Regions from separate parts of the Variovorax sp. J31P207 genome, predicted to be linked through region 3. Evidence: riboswitches for the same ligand, from Rfam matches in the RefSeq annotation. Region 3 holds a riboswitch; each other region holds the start of a gene.
What was found. Region 3 has a riboswitch for thiamine pyrophosphate ahead of QTI68_RS08750 (LuxE/PaaK family acyltransferase). Riboswitches for the same ligand answer to the same signal wherever they lie in the genome.
Positions count from the first base shown of each region.

Region 1 (5,361 bases), on a different contig from region 3:
TGGCGCTGGTGCTGGAAGAAATCGCTGCCGGCGACGGCGGCACCAGCACCGCGATCAGCGTGACCAACTGCCCGGTCAACGCGATCCTGATGCGCTACGGCAATGCGCAGCAGAAGAAGCAGTGGCTGCAGCCGCTGGCGCAGGGCCGCATGCTCGGCGCCTTCTGCCTGACCGAGCCGCAGGCCGGCAGCGATGCCTCTTCGCTGCGCACCACGGCGCGCAAGGACGGCGACGGCTGGGTGATCGACGGCGTCAAGCAGTTCATCACCAGCGGCAAGAACGGCCAGGTCGCGATCGTGATCGCGGTCACCGACAAGGGCGCGGGCAAGCGCGGCATGAGCGCCTTCATCGTGCCGACCGACGCGCCCGGCTACAACGTGGCGCGGCTGGAAGACAAGCTGGGCCAGCATTCGAGCGACACTGCGCAGATCAATTTCGACGCCTGTCGCATCCCGCGGGAGAACCTGATCGGGCAGGAAGGCGAGGGCTACAAGATCGCGCTCGGCGCGCTGGAGGGCGGGCGCATCGGCATCGCCGCCCAGAGCGTGGGCATGGCGCGCAGCGCGTTCGACGTGGCGCTGGCCTATGCCAAGGAGCGCCAGGCCTTCGGCGGCAGCATCTTCGACCAGCAGGCGGTGGGCTTCCGGCTCGCCGAATGCGCCACCCAGCTCGAGGCGGCCCGGCAGCTGATCTGGCATGCGGCCGCCCTGCGCGACGCCGGCCGGCCCTGCCTCAAGGAGGCGGCGATGGCCAAGCTGTTTGCCAGCGAGATGGCCGAGCGGGTCTGCAGCGCCGCGATCCAGACGCTGGGCGGCTACGGCTACGTCAACGATTTTCCGCTCGAGCGCATCTACCGGGATGTGCGCGTGTGCCAGATCTACGAAGGCACCTCGGACATCCAGAAGCTGCTGATCCAGCGGGCCCTGGCCTGAGACCTTGCGGGACAGACCAAGAAATTGCGCCGCAATTCTTGCTCTGTCCTCAACGGATCAGTGGGCTCTGCACAATACGCCCTGGAACTTTCCGTCGCCCACGCCCTTTTCATGTCCGCATCCCCCTCCAGCCCCGCCCGTGTCCCCTGCCCCTGCGGGCGCCGCGACCGGCGGGAGCTGCCCCTGGCCTACGCGCAGTGCTGCGGCCGCTATGTGGACGATTTCGCGCACACGCCGGCACCGGATGCCGAATCGCTGATGCGCTCGCGCTACACCGCCTTCGTGCGCGAACGCGCCGACTACCTGCTGGCCACCTGGCACGCCTCGACCCGACCGGCGAGCATCGACTTCGAGCCCGCCGTGAAATGGCTGGGCCTGGACGTCCGCTCGCGCTCGGTGCTGGATGCCGACCACGCGGAGGTCGAGTTCGTCGCCCGCCAGCGCAGCAGCGCCGGCGTGGCGAGCCGGCTGCACGAACGCAGCCGCTTCGTGCGCCAGGAGGATGACACGCTGCTCCCCCGCTGGTATTACGTCGACGGCGACCTTCACTGACCGTTCCATTCGAAAATAGTCCATCAGCTGCATGCAGCCTGGAGCGATTGCTATTCATTTGATAGCGATCGCGACGGATTGTGTCCCTTCCAGCGACAGTCCGATTCCTTTTGGGCTATTTATCTTGCGCCGCTCCTGCCTCACACTCCGTACCCTGTGAGCGTTGCGCCAAAGGCGCAGCGACGATCCGCTCAACCGGCCGCAGGCCAAGAGGTGCACCATGGGCAGCTGGAAGAACCGCACGCTGGATTGGGGGCGGCTGTGCGCCGCGATGGCGCTGCCGGCCGTGGCCGCGGTGCTCGTGGCCGCGCCGGACGCGCGCGCGCAGGACAAGAACCTGCTCACGCCCTTCTCGGGCGCGACCGGTGCCCAGCCGCCGGCGCCGTGGCATTTCACCACCTTGCCCAACAAGTCGCCGACCCGCTTCGAGGTCGATCAGCTCGACGGCCAGCGCGTGCTCAAGGTCGATGCCGACAATTCCTACGGGAATCTGGTGCATCCGGCCCGGGTCGAGCTCAACGAGCAGGCCACGCTGGCCTGGCGCTGGCGGGTGGAGTCTTTCGTCGAGGGCGCCGACCTGCGCACGCGTTCCGGCGACGATGGCGCGGCCAAGGTCTGCGTGTTCTTCGATTTCCCGGCCGACCGGCTGTCCCTGGGCGAGCGTACCCGCCTCTCGCTGGCGCGCCGCACCACCGGCGAAGCGGTACCGACCGAGACCCTGTGCTACGTCTGGGACAACAAGGAAGCCAAGGGCAACGCGTTCGACAACGCGTTCACGAAGCGCATCCGCATGGTGGTGCTCGAATCCGGCGCTGCGGCCAAGCCGGGCAGCTGGACCAGCGAGCGGCGCAACCTGCTGTCGGACTACCGCCGTGCCTTCGGTGAAGAGGCCGGCGACATTCGGCCGGACGTGACGGCGGTGGCGATCTCGGCCGACGCGGACAATACCCACGGCCACGGCCTCGCCTATTTCGCCGAGCTCGACCTGCGCGGCAACCCGCCGCCGGTGGCGGCACCGGCCGCCGCTGCGCCGGCCGAGCGGCCGGCCCAGGGCCAATAGGGACTCGCCTGCCCGGCTTGCGCATTCCGACAACCATGAACGACTTCGTTTCACTCCTCGCCAGCCAGGGCGTCGCCCTGGTCTTCGCCGCCACGCTCGCGACGCGCCTCGGGGCGCCGGTACCGGCCGTGCCGTTCCTGGTCGTGGCGGGCGGGCTGACGGTCGGCGGGCAGCTGTCCCTGGTCGCGGTGGTGCTGGCCGCGGTGCTCGGCAACATCCTCGGTGACGGCGTCTGGTTCCTGGCCGGGCGCCGCTGGGGCTACCGCGTGATGCGGCTGCTGTGCCGGATCTCGCTGTCGCCCGACTCCTGCGTCCGGCGCAGCGAATCGATCCTCGGGCGCTGGGGCGGGTGGTCGCTGATCGCGGCCAAGTTCGTGCCCGGCGTCTCGGTGGTGGCGCCGCCGATGGCCGGCGCCCTCGGCATGTCGAACCTGCGTTTCCTGGCCTACGAAACCGTGGCTGCGCTGATCTGGACCCTGCTTTGCCTGTTCGTGGGCCGGATCTTCCATGCCGCGATCCAGGACGTGCTGGCGGTGATCTCCAACATCGGCCTGGGCGCGCTGGCGATCGGCGTGCTGGCGCTGGCGGCCTTCATCGGCTGGCGCTGGCGGCAACGCCGGCTGGCGCAGCGGGTCGACGACATCGTCCACGTCCAGGTCGAAGCCTTGCGCGAGGCCCTGGCGGCGGGCGCCGGCCCGACCGTGATCGACGTCCGCTCGGACGAGGCCCGCGCGCTCGACGCCCGGGCGATCCCGGGCGCGATCGGCATCGGGCTGAAGCAGCTGCCGAAGCGGCTCTCGACCTTCGCCGATGGCCGCGAAGTGGTCGTCTTCTGCGATTGCCCCGACGACGCCACGGCGATCGCGGCTGCGCGCGTGCTGATGAGCGCCGGCCTGCCGCGCGTGCGCGTGCTGGCGGGCGGCCTCGACGCCTGGGTGGCGCTGCATGCCGCCGAGCCGATGCGGACGGTTCCGCCACTGGCGGCGGCACACTCCGCTTGATCGCGGGGCCGCAAGGCACCTAGAATCGGCCCCGCTCCGGGGTGCACGCAGATGCGTGCTGAGATGGCCAAGCGGCCGAACCCGCGAACTTGATCTGGTTCATACCAGCGTAAGAAGAGCTGCGACTCCCCGGCACCCCCACTTCCTTTCCCGGAGCGATGCCGTCCGGAGGCATCGCGGAGCACCCTTTGTTTTCAAGAACTGGAGTGCCCCGCATGAATGCCAGCGACAAGTTCGCTTCCCTGCTCACGCTCACGCGCGAGCCTTTCCCGGCCTCGACCAAGGGCGCCATCGCCGGCAGCCGGCCCGACTTGCGCGTGCCGGTGCGCGAAGTGGCGCTGACCAATGGCGAGCGGGTGTCTCTTTACGACACCTCGGGCCCGTACACCGATCCGGCGGCCGACATCGACGTCCGCCGCGGGCTGCCCGGCGTGCGCGATGCGTGGATCTCCGAACGCAACGACACCGAAAGCTATGAGGGCCGCCTGCATCTCGCGCTGGACGATGGCGCGACCCATGCCGACCGCGATGCCCAGCGCATCGCCGAGCTGCGCGCCGGCGCCGCCGCGCTGCAGCGCACGCCGCGCCGCGCCAAGGCCGGTGCCAACGTCACGCAGATGCACTACGCCCGGCGCGGCATCGTGACGCCCGAGATGGAGTATGTCGCGCTGCGCGAGAACGGCCGGCGCGAATGGATGGCCGAGTACATGGCCGACGAGGCGCGCGAGAAGCGGCTGGCCGGCAACCCGATGGGGGCCCGCATCCCGAAGATCATCACGCCCGAGTTCGTGCGCGACGAAGTGGCGCGCGGCCGCGCCATCATTCCGGCCAACATCAACCACCCGGAAGTCGAGCCGATGGCGATCGGGCGCAACTTCAAGGTCAAGATCAACGCCAACATCGGCAACTCCGCCGTGACCTCCAGCATCGAGGAAGAGGTCGAGAAGCTGGTGTGGGCGATCCGCTGGGGCGCCGACAACGTGATGGACCTGTCGACCGGCCGCAACATCCACACCACGCGCGACTGGATCGTGCGCAACAGCCCGGTGCCGATCGGCACGGTGCCGATCTACCAGGCGCTGGAGAAGGTCGGCGGCGTGGCCGAAGACCTGACCTGGGAGATCTACCGCGACACGCTGATCGAGCAGGCCGAGCAGGGCGTCGACTACTTCACCATCCATGCCGGGCTGCGGCTGCCTTTCATCCATCTCACGGCGGATCGGCGCACCGGCATCGTCTCGCGCGGCGGCTCGATCATGGCCAAGTGGTGCATCTCGCACCACAAGGAGAGCTTCCTCTACACCCACTTCGAGGACATCTGCGACATCATGAAGGCCTACGACGTGAGCTTCTCGCTCGGCGACGGCCTGCGCCCGGGCTGCGCCTCGGACGCCAATGACGAGGCCCAGTTCGCCGAATTGCGCACCCTGGGAGAGCTGACGCAGATCGCCTGGAAGCATGATGTCCAGACCATGATCGAGGGCCCGGGCCACGTGCCGATGCACCTGATCCAGGCCAACATGGACGAGCAGCTGAAGCACTGCCACGAGGCGCCGTTCTACACCCTGGGCCCGCTGACCATCGACATCGCGCCGGGCTACGACCACATCGCCAGCGCGATCGGCGCCGCGATGATCGGCTGGGCCGGCACCGCGATGCTGTGCTACGTCACGCCCAAGGAACACCTGGGCCTGCCGGACCGCGACGACGTCAAGCAGGGGATCATCGCGTACAAGATCGCGGCGCACGCGGCCGACGTGGCCAAGGGGCACCCGGGTGCGCGCTCGCGCGACGACGCGCTGTCGAAGGCGCGCTT
Region 1 is NZ_JASZYN010000023.1:32,811-38,171, forward strand. Features, by position in the region: gene QTI68_RS38270 (acyl-CoA dehydrogenase family protein) at 1-932, shown strand, start outside; gene QTI68_RS38275 (YchJ family protein) at 1,044-1,484, shown strand; gene QTI68_RS38280 (DUF3047 domain-containing protein) at 1,705-2,544, shown strand; gene QTI68_RS38285 (VTT domain-containing protein) at 2,580-3,545, shown strand; TPP riboswitch at 3,573-3,678, shown strand; gene thiC (phosphomethylpyrimidine synthase ThiC) at 3,761-5,361, shown strand, end outside.
Region 1: another riboswitch for thiamine pyrophosphate. It lies ahead of thiC (phosphomethylpyrimidine synthase ThiC); the one in region 3 lies ahead of QTI68_RS08750 (LuxE/PaaK family acyltransferase).

Region 2 (5,361 bases), on a different contig from region 3:
GGCCACCGAACTGCTCGCCCTGGGTGCCAGGGCGGTGCTGCTCAAGGGCGGCCACCTGCCGGGCGACGACGTGGTCGACCTGCTGGCCGAGGCCGACGGCGAGCGGCTGCGCCTGTCTTCCACCCGCATCGCGAGCCGCAATCTGCATGGCACGGGCTGCACGCTGTCGTCGGCGATCGCCGCCCACCTGGCGCTCGGCCACGGGCTGCCCGAGGCGGTGGAACGCGCCCGCGGCTATGTCGTGGCCGCCATGGCGGCGGGCGCGCACATGCAGGTCGGCGCCGGTCACGGTCCCCTCAACCACGGCTTTGCGCCAGTGCCGAGCGTCCGCCTGCCTGTGCCGGGCGCGTGACCAGGGCCAGCACGAAGGTCAGGGCCAGGGTCGGCAACGCCGAGCCCCACTGCGGCGCCCAGGCGGCGCAGGCGTGGTAGACCCCGATGCCGCCGATCCAGATGGCGGCGGCGGCCAGGTCGACCTGGCGGCTCGCCAGCGGCACCGGCGCGTTGCCGGTGCCGAGCCGGCCGAGGATGACGCCGTAGAGCGGCACGAACACCGAACTCAGCAGCAGCAGGAAGGGTTCGAGCGTGTGCATCGGCAGCACCAGCGCGAAGCCGATGCAGACCGCGGCCAGCAGCAGGCCCCAGCGCCGTACGCTCCAGCGCGGCTGCAGGCTGTGGGCCGACACCGAGCCCGAGTAGACATCGCCGTAGGCATTGTCGAGCTCGTCGATCAGGATCAGGCCGAGTGCGACCAGGCCGCCCTGGGCCAGCAGCAGGGCGGCGACCAGGTCGGTGCCGGGCTCGGCGACGCTCACGACCATCACGCCGAGCGCGTAGCACCAGATGTTGGCCAGCACATAGCCGATCCAGGTGCCGCTGAAGGCGCCGCCCAGGCCGCCCGTGCTGCGCTTGCCGTGGCGTGCGTAGTCGGCCACCAGCGGCAGCCACGAGACCGGCATGGCGATCACCAGGTCGAGCGCGCCGAACATGCCCATCGAGCCGTCGCCGGGGCGGGTCCAGAAGGTCTCCAGTCCCTTGGCGTGGAGCCGGGCTGCGAACTGCCAGGTCAGCCAGGCCAGCGAGAGCACCACCAGCGGCAGGCCGAAGCGGCTCACGAAGCGGCGCACCAGCTTGACCATCGAGCCGGCCAGCAAGGCCAGCAGCACGGCGCCCCACAGCAGCGTCGTCAGGACGGTGCCCAGCGGGCCGCCGAGCGACCAGCCGAATGCCTGCGCGCCGATGGCCTGGGTGCCTTCGCGCATGATCACGAGCTCGAAGGTGGTCCAGCCGATGAGCTGCACGATGTTGAGCAGCACCGGCAGCCGCGCGAAGGCGCTGCCGTAGGTGGCGTTCATGAGGCCGGCGCTGGCCAGGCCGCTTTCGCAGCCGACACGGGCCGTCCAGGCCAGCAGGCCGGCGCCTATGCAGGAGCCCAGCACGATCGCCAGCATCGCGTCGCGGGTGCCGACCGCGGGCACCAGGTAGGCGCCGATCTGCATCACCAGCAGGCCGACGCCCAGGCTGAACCAGAGCGCCATGTGGTCGCGCCACTGGAAGACGCGGTGCGATTCGCCCAGCGGCGTCAGCGCCTCGTTGGCCGCGGCCGAGGCCTGTTCATGGGTTGTGCTTGCCATCCAATTGCTCCATGCAAGTGTGTGGCAGGTGGGCGAGGCCGGCGACCCGACCGCCGCGCGAGAAAACGTGGCGGCCGCCGGACCAGCTTCCCTGCGCGAGGATTACCTCAGTCAGGTTCAAAGGGACTCTCTCAGCCAGCCTGCAACTGCGTGTTGCGGGCCGGCACCCCTAGCGTTGCTTCCGTCAGGCGAAGCAGGTCGATTGTAGAGCCGGCCGGGGCCGGCGGGTCCGCTCAGGCGGCGGGAGTGCCCGTGGGCTTTGCCGAGCGCGCATCGTCGCGGGCGATCAGCGGCAGGACGATGCGGCGCACGCCGACAGCCAGCAGCCAGAACAGCCCCGTGATCACGATCGCCAGTGCGAGCCCGGCGGCGATGTCGAAGGGGAAATGGGCGCCGACGTAGATGCGGGCCCAGCCGGTGACCAGCGCGATCGCGAACACCGCGAGGCCGAGCGTTCGCAAGGCCGGGCGCAGACAGAGCACCAGTGCCAGTGTGAACATCACGCTCGCATGCGCGCTCGGCAGCGAACCCCTGGCCCCGTGGGCGATGTAGTTCGGGCTCAGGCCGGCGACGAAGGGCCTGGGGAGGTTGAGAGCCTGGGCCAGCGCATGCGCGGCCAGCGCGGCGGCGCCGGCGGCGGCCAGGGTCGCCATCAGGTAGCCGCGTTGTGCGGGCTGCCGCCAGGCGGCCACGGCCAGCAGCACCAGGCAGAGCCAGGACGTTCCCTCGGCCAACAGCGTCGCCAGCCAGAGGAACTGCGCGTCGGGCGCATGGCCAGCGCCGAGCCATTGGAAAAGAGAGATGTTGACGTCCTGCATGTCAGGCGATCCTAAGGCCAGCGGGTGTCCCCACCATGAACGCGGTGTTCACCTCCGGTTCAGGCATCGATCGGTTCTCAGTGGGCGACCCCGAGCAGCGTGTGCAGCCGCGTGCTGGTGGTGGTGTACTGCAGCGGAATCGACTTGTCGGGAAACACGATCGCCGCCGCGCCCCAGGCCGCCAGCGTGGCCTCGTGGAAGCCGCAGACGATCAGCTTCTTCTTGCCGGGGTAGCTGTTGATGTCGCCGACGGCGAAGATCCCGCGCTCCTGGGTCTGGTACTTCTCGGTGTCGACCGGCAGCTGCTTGCGCTCGAGCGCCAGTCCCCAGTCGGCGATCGGCCCGAGCCGCGGCGAGATGCCCAGGCAGCCGATCAGGGCGTCGAAGGGCAGCGCGACGGTCTGCGCGTCGGGCGTGGCGACCTGCAGATGGGCCGGGTCGAAACCGACCGGCTGCCCGACCTGGAGCCGAAGGGCGCCGGCGGCGATGCGCTCGCGCAGTGCCGCGACCGTGGCCTCCTCGGCCTGGAAGACGTCCCGGCGATGCAGCAGCGTGACCGCCCTGGCCAGCGGCAGCAGTGCCAGCGCGGTCTCCAGCGCGGCATCGTCGCCGCCGTGGACGATCACCGACTGGCCCGCAAAGCGTTCGAGGGCGTCGGGGTGGTAGAAAAGCCGCGTGCCTTCGAGGCTGGCGATGCCTTCGACCGCGATGCGCCGCGGGACGAAGGCGCCGACGCCGGCGGCAATGAAGACCGTCTTGCAAAGGAAGGCGTTGCCGCGCGAGGTCCCGAGCAGCAGGCGGCCGTCGTCCTGGCGGACCAGCGTCGCGACCTGCTCGTCGAAGTGGATGCGCGGCTTGAACGGCGCGATCTGCTGCAGCAGGGATTCGGCCAGGCCGCGGCCGGTCGTGACCGGCGTGCCGGGGATGTCGTAGATCGGCTTGTCGCCGTACAGCGCCACGCACTGGCCGCCCGCGCGCGGCAGGGCGTCGACGATGTGGCAGGAAATCTCGAGCAGGCCGAGCTGGAAGGCCTGGAACAGCCCGACCGGGCCCGCGCCGATGATCAGCGCATCGGTTTCGATGGGCGCAGCTGGCGTACTCAGCGCACCAACTCCCCGATCTTGTCGGTCTTGTCTTTCCACTCGTCGGCATCGGGCAGCGCCGGCTTGCGCTTGGTGATGCTCTTCCAGCCGTCGGCCAGCGCCAGTTCGGCGTTGAGCTTGATGAAGGCCAGCTGGTTGGCCGGCAGGTCTTCTTCGGCGTAGATCGCGTTCACCGGGCACTCGGGGATGCAGACCGCGCAGTCGATGCACTCGTCGGGATCGATGACCAGCATGTTCGGCCCTTCACGGAAGCAGTCGACCGGACAGACGTCGACGCAATCGGTGTATTTGCAGCGGATGCAGGATTCGGAGACGACGTGGGTCATTTTCTTGGCAAGCGGAAGGGAATGATCGGGAAAACCCCGAATTTTAGGCCTTTGTGGCGGCAGGCCGCACCAGCACCGCAGCGGAGGTGCGATGCGAGGCGGTATCGACCAGGATCAGCGAGCCCAAGGTGCGCGACTGGGTGAAGGGCAGCACGGCGAGCGGCTGCTGCAGCGACAGCACCACGTCGCCGATGGCGTTGGCTTCGAGCTTGTCGGTCGGCTCGGCGTCGAGGGTCGTGATGTTCACGCGGTCGATGATGCGCGCCACCTTGGCCTTGACCCAGCGATGGCCCTGCAGCGCCCAGTAGACCCGGCCGGCGACCAGCGGCTCGTCGTCGAGCCAGGCCACCGTGGCGGTGATCTCGCGCACCGGCTCGAAGGCGTCGGGCGCCAGCAGCCAGTCGCCGCGCGAGACGTCGAGTTCGCGGTCGAGCACGATGCCGGCGCTGTGGCCCGCATGCACGGCCTTGGGCTCGCGCGTGTGGCTCAGCACCTGGGCCACGGTGGCGTGCTGGTTGCTCGGCAGCACGGCGATGCGCTGGCCGGGCTCGATGTGGCCGCTGGCGACCCGGCCCCAGAACACGCGGCGGCCGCGCGAGGTGTCGGCCGAGGCCGAGAACTTCTCGACCCATTGCACCGGGAAGGCGAAGGGCACGGCCTCGTCCTGCGCGGTGACCGGCAGCTGCTCGAGCAGTTCGAGCAGGCTCGGGCCCTTGTAGCCGGCCCAGTCGGGGTGGCGCGACGCCACGTTCCAGCCCTTGAGCGCGGAGATCGGCACCGTGGCGGCGACCTGCACGCCAGCCGCTTCGGCGAAGTTCGCGAGCGCCTCCGAAATCCGTTCGAAAGCCAGCTCGGCATCGTCGATGGCATCGAGCTTGTTGACCGCGAACACGATCGACTGCACGCGCAGCAGATGGCACAGCAGGGTGTGGCGGCGGGTCTGCGGAAGCAGCTCGCGACGGACCACTTCGCCGTCGCCGACCTCGGCGGCCCAGGCCAGCTTGGTCGCATCAACCAGCACCACGGCGGCGTCGGCGCTCGATGCGGCCGTGACCATGTTGCGCGTGTACTGCTCATGGCCCGGCGCGTCGCCGATCACGAACTTGCGGTGCGCGGTCGAGAAGTAGCGGTAGGCGACGTCGATCGTGATGCCCTGCTCGCGCTCGGCCGACAAGCCGTCGGTCAGCAGCGCCAGGTCGGTCTCGCCGCCGCGCTGCACGCCGGCCAGCTGGTCCTGCAGCACGGTCTTGCTGTCGACCAGCAGGCGGCCGATGAGGGTGCTCTTGCCGTCGTCGACGCTGCCGCAGGTGATGAAGCGCAAGGCGGCGCCGGTCTCGGCGTGAAGGGCGGTGGACGCCGGGGAGGGGGTCGCGATCGTCATCAGAAGTAACCGTCTTTCTTGCGCTTTTCCATCGAGGCTTCGGAGGTCTTGTCGTCCATGCGGGTCGCGCCGCGTTCGCTGACATCGGCCGCCAGCGTC
Region 2 is NZ_JASZYN010000018.1:113,160-118,520, forward strand. Features, by position in the region: gene thiD (bifunctional hydroxymethylpyrimidine kinase/phosphomethylpyrimidine kinase) at 1-352, shown strand, start outside; gene QTI68_RS35915 (purine-cytosine permease family protein) at 297-1,634, opposite strand; TPP riboswitch at 1,706-1,815, opposite strand; gene QTI68_RS35920 (phosphatase PAP2 family protein) at 1,868-2,452, opposite strand; gene QTI68_RS35925 (NAD(P)/FAD-dependent oxidoreductase) at 2,530-3,594, opposite strand; gene fdxA (ferredoxin FdxA) at 3,552-3,881, opposite strand; gene QTI68_RS35935 (sulfate adenylyltransferase subunit 1) at 3,925-5,262, opposite strand; gene cysD (sulfate adenylyltransferase subunit CysD) at 5,262-5,361, opposite strand, start outside.
Region 2: another riboswitch for thiamine pyrophosphate. It lies ahead of QTI68_RS35915 (purine-cytosine permease family protein); the one in region 3 lies ahead of QTI68_RS08750 (LuxE/PaaK family acyltransferase).

Region 3 (5,361 bases):
TTAGCGAGATATGTCTGCTGTGGCGCATTTCGGCGCAAACACATGCAGTTGGGCGTGCAGCAGAAGCATGACGGTCTTGGCATCCGCAATACGCCCATCGGCCACCCTGGCCAACGCATCGTCGATGCTCAGTTCCAGCACCTCGATGTCTTCCCCTTCCTCGGCCAGTCCACCACCAGCGCCGATGCGCATCGAACTGTCATAGGGCGCGACGAAGAAGTGCAGGCGCTCTGTGACGGAACCCGGGCTCATGAAGCATTCGAAGATCTTGCGCACCGGCCCGAGCCGGTAGCCCAGTTCTTCCTCGACCTCCGCCCGGATGCGTTGCTCGGGTTCGGCGTCGTCCAGCAGACCCGCGGCCGCCTCGATCAACAGGTCGCCGCAACCGTTCACGAACGCCGGGTAGCGGAACTGCCGCGTCAGCAGCACCGTGCGGCGCGCGAGGTCATAGGGCAGCAGCGTGGCGCCATTGCCGCGGTCATAGGTTTCCCGGTTCATGCGCTGCCACTGGCCGTCACTGCGCAGCCAGTCGAAGCTCGTCGTCTTCAGGGTGTACCAGTTGTCGGAGAGCAGGGTGACTTCGCGCACCCGCACGCGGTCTCGCAGATTCATGGCGCCGATCATATGGGTAGAATCGTGTAAAACCAAGAAATATCGTGCAAGCGAGTTTCCGTGCGGTGCGAAAACCCTCGATCGAAGGACATGAAATGCTGACAAGCCAGCGCAAGCAACACATCCTTTCATTGCTTCGTCGCGAAGGCAGCATCGTCGCGAAGGATCTCGGCGCCCAACTGGGCTTGTCGGAGGATTCGATTCGGCGCGATCTGCGCGAGTTGGCGGCGCAAGGACTGCTCAAGCGCGTGCACGGCGGTGCCTTGCCCGTGGCAGCGGCCGAAGGCGATTTCGCGCGGCGCATGCAGCTCGTGCCGGAGGAAAAGGTGGCGATAGGACGCGCCGCGGCGGGGCTCGTCCTTGGCGGGCAAGTGGTTTTCATCGATGGCGGCACGACCGCCGTGCAACTGGTGCGGCACCTGCCCCTGAACCTGCGCGCGACGGTCGTCACCCACAGCCCGTCGGTGGCGGTCGAACTGGTCTCCCACGCAGACGTCGAGGTCGTCCTGCTGGGCGGTCGCCTGTTCAAGCATTCGGTCGTCACGGTGGGGGCGGCCACGATGGAGGCCATATCCCGCATTCGCGCCGACACCTACTTCATGGGCGTCACCGGCGTGCAGGCAGAGGCTGGGCTCACCACGGGCGACATGGAGGAGGCGCAGGTCAAGCGCGCGCTGATGGATGCGTCAGCCGAGACCGTGGTGCTGGCTTCTTCCGAAAAGCTCGGCGCTGTTTCGGCCTGGCAGGTTCATCCGCTCAAGCGCGCAGGACGCATCGTGCATTCGACGCAGGCGTCGAGAAAACTGATCGAGCCATTGCGCAAGGCCGGCGTGGGGCTGGTTCGCGCGGACGGCGATGCGCGTTGAGTTTGCCCTCGGCATCCGATCAGCTCGACCCGGCTCCTGGCGAGAGGGTGCGCTCCGCCTGGTCCGCAGTGACGACGCTCACGGGCACGCCGAACCGCTCGATGCGGTGGGCAAGGTCGAGGTGCAACCACCGTGAGATCCGCTCTGGCAGCGTCGAGATGATGACCTCGTCGTATTTCTCGCGCTCGAGTGTCTGGCGCACGGCCTCGTACGGGTCGGTGGCCCCGACGATCCCTTGCACATGTGAGCCCGCGGCCGTGTCGAGCAGCGGAATCGCGAGCTCGAGCGTGATGGCCGCCTCCTCGGTGTCCGGGTCCCAATACGGCCGAGGAACCAAGAGCGTGAACTCGCACGGCTCGCGTGCGGCCCGCTCGGCGACCGCAGCGAGCAGCTTGGGCGAGGCCGCGGTCCGGTGCGCCACGATGAGGATGCGCCGGTTACTCATGATGTGAGCCTTGCGCCATGGAACTGCTCCGCACCGGACGCATCGTTGGCTCTGAGGCATGGATCGAGCCAAGCGATGACCTTTGGGCGTGGCCGCACTCGCGTGAGCGACCGCGGAGCGAACCCCAATGGCAGTCCGACGGAAAAGTTGCGTTGAGCAATCACGGTTCTCCAGCGCTTGGCCGCTCTCAACCCTCATCGAGACCACACCGGGTCAAGTGAAACAGCCTGCCGAGCGCAACGGCTGACACCCCCGGGCGGTCAGCAACATGGTAGTCCTGTCATTCGCTTGGTGCAAATCGAGGGAGCCGAGCTGCCGGGCAGCTGCCGTTCACAGCTACGGCGGCCGTGCATTCCCGTTCGAGCGGGCCTCGCATGGAGAAGCGCCGCCGCCGCCGCGGCAGGCGCGAATGCGCCTAAAATCCGCAATGCTCCGGGGTGCACGCCACAGTGCTGAGATTCAAACCCGCGAACTTGAACCGGTTAGCACCGGCGGAAGAAGAGCAGTTGCTTGGGTCATCGGCGCATCCTGCCGACCCCGAAGCGGCCTTCGGAGCACCCGTTTCACGGTCACCGAGAAGGCCTCATGCACAACTCCTCTGCGAATCCACCTGCGTCCACGGCGGCAGCCGGCGAAGTGGTCGCTGCCGTCCTCGCTTTCATCGCGCAAGACGGTTGCACCGACGCCGCCTTCGATGGCCTGGCGTTGCGCCTGTTCGCCTACCAGTACGCCAACAACCAGCCCTACAAGCGCTTCTGCCAGCGGCGCGGCGCGACCCCGCGAAGCGTGAAGCGCTGGAGCGACATCCCGGCAGTACCGATCGACGCCTTCAAGGAACTGCCGCTGCGCTGCGAGCCGCCGGCCGCCACCGACCGGGTCTTCATGACCAGCGGCACCACCCGCAGCGAGGTCAAGGGCCGCCACTTCCATCCGACGCTGGCGGTCTACGACCGCTCGATGACCCGCAACTTCGCGCAGCGCTTCATGCAGGAGCACGGCCCGATGCGCATGGGCATCCTGTTCCCCACCGAGACCGTGCTGGCCAATTCCTCGCTGGCCCACTATCTGGCGCTGGCCGTGGAGGCGTTCGGCACCGCGGAGAGCCGTTACTTCATGAGCCCGCAGGGGGTAGACCTGCCGGGCCTCTGCGAGGCCCTGTCGGATGCACAGCAGCGCGGCGAGCCTTTCGCCCTGCTCGGCGCCAGCTACAGCTTCGTGCACCTGATCGACGAGCTCAAGCGGCGCGGCCAGTCGTTCCGCCTGCCGGCGGGCAGCCGGGTGCTGGACACCGGCGGCTACAAGGGACAGTCGCGCGACCTGCCGCTCGACACCTTCTATGCGGAGCTGTCCGCGCTGCTCGGCATCGAGCGATCGCACTGTATCAACATGTATGGCATGACCGAGCTGAGCACGCAGTTCTACGATGCGGGCAATGTGTCGGTGCCGTCGGTCAAGTCCGGGCCGCACTGGATCCGCTCGCGCCTGGTCGACCCGCTCACGGGCCGTGAAGTCGGGCCTGCCGAGCGCGGGATCCTGGTCCACTGCGATCTGGCCAATTTCAATTCGGTGACCACCATCCTGACCGAGGACGTGGGCCTGGCGGCGGACGGTGGCTTCCTGCTGCTCGGTCGCGCCGAGGGCGCGCAGGCCAAGGGCTGCTCGCTGGCGGTGGAGGAGTTCATCCGGGCCGCCGCATGACGACGCTGCATGCGACCGCCGGCTACCTGCCGGGCCTGGCGCCGGCGGACGTGCAGTGGCAGGCCCTGCGCTTCGAATCGGGCCCCACCCGGCTCGAGGTCGCCGTTCCGGTGCTGCGTCCGGATCAGATGCGCACCCTCGCCGTGCGTGTCGGGCAGGCCAGCCGCCGCCATCTGAAGACCATGACCGTGTCCGGGATCGTGGACGTCGTCGATCGCGCGATGGCTCGGCTGCTGGACCCGGCCGACCCGTACCGCAGGGAGCTCGACCACCTGCTGCCGATCGTCACCGGCTACGACGCCGAGATGGTCCGCCTCGGCCTCACGGCCTTCTTCAAGACCTTTCGTGCACCGCAGCTGCATCGCTTCGTCGCCGAGGATTTCGCCAATCCCAAGCTGCTGGACGAATTCCAGCCGCGTCCCAAGGGCGGCGCGGCGAAGGCCTTCGGGCCGGAACTGCTGGTCCACGTCTGGGCCGGCAACGTGCCGGCCATTGCGCTCTGGAGCCTGGTCTGCGGGCTGCTCGTGAAGGCCGGAAACATCGGCAAGCTGCCGAGCGCGGAGCCGCTGTTCGCGGGCCTGTTCGCGCGGCTGCTGGCCGAAGTCCACCCGCCCCTGGCCGATTGCCTGGCCGTGGTGTGGTGGAAGGGCGGCGACGAGGAACAGGCGACGGCGCTGTATGCCGAGGCGGACACGGTGCTGGCCTATGGCGGCAACGATGCGCTGGACCAGATCCGGCGCCGGCTGCCGGTCACGACACGCTTCCTGGCCTACGGCCACAAGCTGGGCTTCGGCCTGGTCAGCGCCTCGGCCCTCGACGTCCTGAAAGCCCCGGCGACGGCGCGCTTGGCCGCCTGGGACGTGATGCGCTATGACCAGCAAGGCTGCTACTCCCCGCATGTCTTCTACGTCGAACGCGGCGGCCGGGTGTCGCCGCGCGAGTTCGCGCAGTACCTGGCGAGCGAACTCGCCAACCTGCAGCACCGCTTCCCGCGTCGGGCCCTCTCGCTGGAGGATTCGGCCGCGGTGGCCGGCTGGCGCCAGGGCATCGAGCTGCAGGCGATGGCCGCGGGCGGCGGCGTCGGCGACGTGCTGTTCGGCGAGGACGGCGCGCCCTTCGGCATCGCCTACACCGACGAGGTGAAGGACCTGGCACCGACGGCGTCGAATCGCAGCATCCAGGTCGTCGCGCTCGATGCGCTGGACCAGGTGGTCGCGCAGATCGAGGCGCACCGGCCCTTCCTGCAGACCGCGGGCGTGGCCGCGGCGCCGGCCGAACTGTTCCGGCTGGCCGACCTGCTGGGCGCTGCCGGCGTGACACGCATCAGCGCCGTCGGCGCCATGAGTTCGCCGGAGGCGGGCTGGCACCACGACGGACGGTTCAACCTGCTGGATCTGGTTCGAATGGTCGAGATCGAGCAGTCGGCAGAGGTCGCGGCCGACAAGCTGGCGCCCTACGCCGATTAAGGATCGATGTGAGCTTCCTCGACATCGACCAGGTGAGCTTCACCTTTCCCGGCTGGCCGCCGGTGGTGCACAGCGTCGACTGGCGCATCGCGCAAGGGGAGTTCCATTGCCTGGTCGGACGCAGCGGCTGCGGCAAGACGACCTTGCTCAAGCTGGCCGCGGGCCTGCTGCATCCGCAGGCCGGCAGCATCCGCCTGCAAGGCAGGCCCGTGCTGGCGCCCGGCCCGCAGCTGGGCTTCGTCTTCCAATCGCCCACGCTGCTCGAATGGCACCG
Region 3 is NZ_JASZYN010000002.1:663,622-668,982, forward strand. Features, by position in the region: gene QTI68_RS08735 (NUDIX hydrolase) at 1-612, opposite strand; gene QTI68_RS08740 (DeoR/GlpR family DNA-binding transcription regulator) at 708-1,478, shown strand; gene QTI68_RS08745 (hypothetical protein) at 1,498-1,923, opposite strand; TPP riboswitch at 2,347-2,440, shown strand; gene QTI68_RS08750 (LuxE/PaaK family acyltransferase) at 2,509-3,621, shown strand; gene QTI68_RS08755 (acyl-CoA reductase) at 3,618-5,087, shown strand; gene QTI68_RS08760 (ABC transporter ATP-binding protein) at 5,096-5,361, shown strand, end outside.